DNA from 2 places in the Streptomyces sp. NPDC048417 genome. Region 2 is predicted to be linked to the other one. Evidence: riboswitches for the same ligand, from Rfam matches in the RefSeq annotation. Region 2 holds a riboswitch; the other holds the start of a gene.

What was found. Region 2 has a riboswitch for cyclic di-AMP ahead of AB0D59_RS42645 (M23 family metallopeptidase). Riboswitches for the same ligand answer to the same signal wherever they lie in the genome.
Positions count from the first base shown of each region.
Region 1: another riboswitch for cyclic di-AMP. It lies ahead of AB0D59_RS13750 (transglycosylase SLT domain-containing protein); the one in region 2 lies ahead of AB0D59_RS42645 (M23 family metallopeptidase).

Region 1 covers NZ_JBEZKI010000007.1:233,326-235,712, reverse strand. Annotated here, with positions in the region: cyclic di-AMP (ydaO/yuaA leader) riboswitch at 923-1,118, shown strand; gene AB0D59_RS13750 (transglycosylase SLT domain-containing protein) at 1,124-1,612, shown strand; gene AB0D59_RS13745 (HAD family hydrolase) at 1,622-2,387, opposite strand, start outside.
Region 2 covers NZ_JBEZKI010000038.1:23,571-25,957, forward strand. Annotated here, with positions in the region: gene AB0D59_RS42640 (pitrilysin family protein) at 1-727, shown strand, start outside; cyclic di-AMP (ydaO/yuaA leader) riboswitch at 974-1,137, shown strand; gene AB0D59_RS42645 (M23 family metallopeptidase) at 1,150-1,905, shown strand.

The DNA.
Region 1 (2,387 bases), on a different contig from region 2:
CGACAGCGCGGCCCCGGTGCAACGCGAGCGTCGGCACGGTCGGTACCTCCTGAGACGGCTGCATGTCCCTCCGGACGGCGGCCCTCGCACCCGAGCCGCTCAAGGCGGTCGCCGTGGCCCTCCACGGACGGCCACTATGACAACGACGCGCGGTGCGGCGGAGGTTCCGCCCTCACGGTGGACACACGCGCGTGGACGGCCGCGCCGCCCGCCGCCGGGTCGGTGAGCCCGCCACCCCCTGCTCCGACGTGAGCGGAATCACGTACGCCCGTCACAGGTGAACTCCCGGCGGATTCCAAGCCCTTGGGTCGCCCGACGGCCTTCGAGACGCCCGGGCGGACGAAGCCTCCGGGCGTCAACCTCCCCACCGCGCACGATCAGCGGCACGCGCGCGTACCCGGGCCGCACGGAGTTCACGAGGGCGCGCCGGAGAGGCCACACGACCGGATGAACCGGCTGCACAGAACCCGCTGCCGAGCCACACCCGACCGGACCCCACCGGTTCGGCCCATCGAGCCGGAATTCCACCGAACAAGGCAATTCGGACAATCTCCCGAATTGCCTGTGACGCGGGCCACTTCTTCCACCCCAATCACTGCAATCCGCACGAATGACTGCGAGGCACTTTTCCGCTGATGCCGGGAAAAACGGATTCCGCGAATCCCTCTTGTCCGATTCGCCTTAATTGCCGTTTCGTGAAGTAGGTCACGTGGCCCGGAGTGCCACAAAGGCGGTAAGGCGACCCTTCCTCACCTTTCCCTGTGGGCGAGTTGAGGATTGGCAGCCGCAAAGGATCAAGCGGCCTATACGACTCAGATCAAGGTCAATCGGCGTGTTGTGTGAATCAGGTACTTGTTCCGGACATGTGCTCTCGCATACGTTCCCGCTCGCCGGGCGGACGCCGAATCCTGCCGCCGCCCGTCGTGACCCATCGACGAGTCCATTCGCACGGCAGGAGCGGGGAAACCAGGTAAGTCGCCGGACCGGGCGACCGATGTCACCGACGGACGTCGTACCGGAACGGCTAGGGGTGAAGTCGCCTCGCCTCAGGGCGGAGCGGCCGGGCACTCCCCGGGCCCGAACCCGACAGCTCACCCCGCAGGCGACGGAGAGGAACCACGACATGTCTGCTGCCGCCCAGCACCGCCGTCCCCGCCGTAACCGCATCGTCCGCAAGCTCGCCGTCGTCGGTAGCGGCGCCGCCGTTCTCGCCCTGCCGCTCATCGGGGCGACCGCCGCCTCCGCCGCCACTTCCACCACCTCGACGGCTTCCACGACGCTTGCCGGGTACCCGAACAACCTCGACGGCTGGATCCGCGAGTCGCTCGCGATCATGGCCGAGAAGAACATCCCGGGTTCCTACAACGGCATCTACCGCAACGTGATGCGTGAGTCCTCCGGCAACCCGCAGGCCATCAACCTCTGGGACTCCAACGCGGCCGCCGGCATCCCCTCCAAGGGTCTGCTCCAGGTGATCGACCCGACGTTCAAGACCTACCACGTGGACGGCACGTCGTTCGACATCTACGACCCGGTCGCGAACATCACCGCCGCCTGCAACTACGCCGCCGCGCGGTACGGCTCGATGGACAACGTGCACGGCGCGTACTGACCGGCGCCGTCAGCCGAAGAGTCTTTCGAGGACGACGGCGATGCCGTCGTCCTCGTTCGACAAAGTGATCTCGTCGGCCACCGCCTTGAGTTCGAGATGGGCGTTGGCCATGGCCACCCCGTAGGACGCCCAGTCGAACATGGGGATGTCGTTGGGCATGTCCCCGAAGGCGACGGCCTGTTCGGGGCTCAGCCCCAGATGGTCGGCGGCCAGCGCCAGCCCGGTCGCCTTGGTCACCCCGCACGGCTGGAGCTCGACGGTTCCCGGCCCCGACATGGTGACCGTCGCCAGCGATCCCACCACCGCGCGCGCGGTCGCCGCCAGTTCGTCGTCGGACAGGGTGTGGTGGCGCAGCAGCACCTTGCTGATGGGCGCGCACCACAGGTCGTCGCGCCGGTCGACGCGCAGCGCGGGCAGCGTGGGGTGGGGCATCAGATAGCCCGGCTCGATGAGCGTGAGCCCGTCCACGCCGTCCTGGTCGACCGCCGCGTACACCTGCCCGACCTCGGCCTCGATCTTGCCGAGGGCGGTCTCCGCCAGTTCCCGGTCCAGGGTGACCGACCACAGCAGCCGGTCAGCGCCGGCGTCGTACACCTGCGCGCCCTGGCCGCAGACCGCGAGACCCGTGCAGCCGAGGTCGTCCAGGAGGGGGCGCACTCTCGGCGCGGGACGGCCGGTCACCACGAGATGCCGGGCACCCGCCCGGCCGGCCCGCGCGAGCGCGGCGAGCGACCGTTCCGACAGGGTGTCGTCGGCGCGCAGCAGCGTGCCGTCC
Region 2 (2,387 bases):
CCTGGACGAGCTGCTCGGCGACACCCTGGGTGCCTGGCGCGGCTCCACCGCCCAGCCCCGGCCCGTGCCCCCGGTCTCCGCCGACGACACCGGCCGTGTCGTCATCGTGGACCGCCCCGGAGCGGTCCAGACGCAACTGCTCATCGGCCGCGTCGGTGCGGACCGGCATGACCGCGTCTGGCCCGCCCAGGTACTTGGCACCTACTGCCTGGGCGGCACCCTCACCTCGCGCCTGGACCGCGTCCTGCGCGAGGAGAAGGGCTACACCTACGGCGTCCGTGCCTTCGGGCAGGTCCTGCGGTCCGCCCCCGACGGCAGCGGCGCCGCGATGCTCGCCATCAGCGGCTCCGTGGACACCCCGAACACCGGCCCGGCGCTCGACGACCTGTGGACGGTGCTGCGCACCCTCGCCTCCGGGGGACTCACGGACGCCGAGCGCGACGTCGCCGTGCAGAACCTCGTCGGCGTGGCACCGCTCAAGTACGAGACGGCGGCGGCCGTCGCCGGCACCCTGGCCGACCAGGTCGAGCAGCATCTGCCCGACGACTTCCAGGCCACGCTCTACCGGCAACTGGCCGCCACCGGCACCGTGGAGGCCACCGCGGCGGTCGTGAACGCCTTCCCGGTCGACCACCTGGTGACCGTCCTCGTCGGCGACGCGGCGCAGATCAAGGAGCCCGTCGAGGCCCTCGGCATCGGCGAAGTGACGGTCGTCGCCGCGGAGTAGGCGGAGCAAGCCGAGCGAAGCGAGCGGCGAAGCAACCAGCGCGTCCGGACGAGCGGCACGCGCGCGTGAAGCGGCCCTGGTGACTGGTGCGTCACCAGGGCCGCCGAATGTCCGAATTAGGGCGGAGGTTGCCTGTCTGCCCTGTGGGATGCGCGACAAAAGACGTGATCCGTTTGAGCATTGCGAGGACGTCCTCGTAGGTTCTTCCGGGCTGTTCGTCAGGCAGTGCGCCGCGCCCGCGGCACCGGACAGCCATCGCCGAGTCCCCGTACGGCGCGAGCCAGGGGAGCCGGGGACCCACGCAGTCCCTGGGGTGAATCGGGCGCCCGCGCGAGCCGCGAGGGGGCCCGTAGGAGACCTTCCTGCTCCGAACCCGTCAGCTAACCCGGTAGGCGAGAGGGAAGGAAAGGACCAGCCTCTACATGGCGTTCATGTGCGCCTCCGGGAAGCACCGTCGTCCCGGCCGGGTGAAGCGCACCACCGCGCAGGCCGCCGGCATCGCGGCCCTCACCACCACGGGTGTCATCGGCACCGTCTCGGCCGCCCCGGCGCTCGCCGCCGAGAACTCCGTCGAGCAGACCGGCCTCACCCCGGTCATCACCGTCAGCGACTCGGTCGCCGACCAGATCGACGCCCAGGCCGCCGCGCAGCAGGCCGCCGCCGAGCGCAAGGCGGCCGAGGAGGCCGCGCGCAAGAAGGCCGTGGAGAAGGCCAAGAAGGAGCGCGAGGCCGAGGTACGCGCCGCGCGGGAGGCGGAGCGCAAGCGCCTCAACGCCTTCGTCGCGCCGATCTCCGACTCGTACGTCTCCACCGGCTACAAGACCGGCGGCTCCCTGTGGTCCTCCGGCGCCCACACCGGCATCGACTTCCACGCCGCCACCGGCACGGTGGTGCACGCCGTCGGCACCGGTACGGTCGTCTCCACCGGCTGGGGCGGGTCCTACGGCAACCAGATCGTCATCAAGATGGCCGACGGCATGTACACCCAGTACGGCCACCTGTCGTCGATCGGCGTCTCGGTGGGCCAGAAGGTCACCCCGGGCCAGCAGATCGGCCTCTCCGGCGCGACCGGCAACGTGACCGGCCCCCACCTCCACTTCGAGGCCCGCACGACCCCGGAGTACGGCTCGGACGTCGACCCGGTCGCCTACCTCCGCAAGCACGGCGTGAACGTCTGACCGACCACGGCGCGCACGCTCGGCGCGCGAATACCGCGCGCACGCCCCGCGCGGGTTACGGCGCGCACGCCCCGCGCAGCCCTCGCGGGGGCGCGGGGGCGCGGGGCGCGGGGCGCGGGGCGCGGGGCGCGGGGCGCGCGAGCATGTCACCACGGCGTGTGCGTTCTCCGAGCACCCTGCGTGCACCGCTCCCGCGCGACCCCGGCGTGCACCTCTCGCGCGAGCCCCCTGGCGTGTGCGCCTCCGCCCCGAGCGCCGCATGAAGGTTTCCGCGCGGGCGCACCACATATCTCCGACCGCGCGCCCCCGACGATGAACACGTGACGCCACAGGGCGGCAGTCCCGAAGCCCCGGCCCCCCGAGCCGGGGCTTTCGTCGTTTTCGTGACCCCGGTGTCCAAAAAATATGCATGGATTCAGGGCCGCCGTCGGAAATTCCCGCCCATTGCAATAGAGTCACGGAACGGACGCCACTCGGCGGCG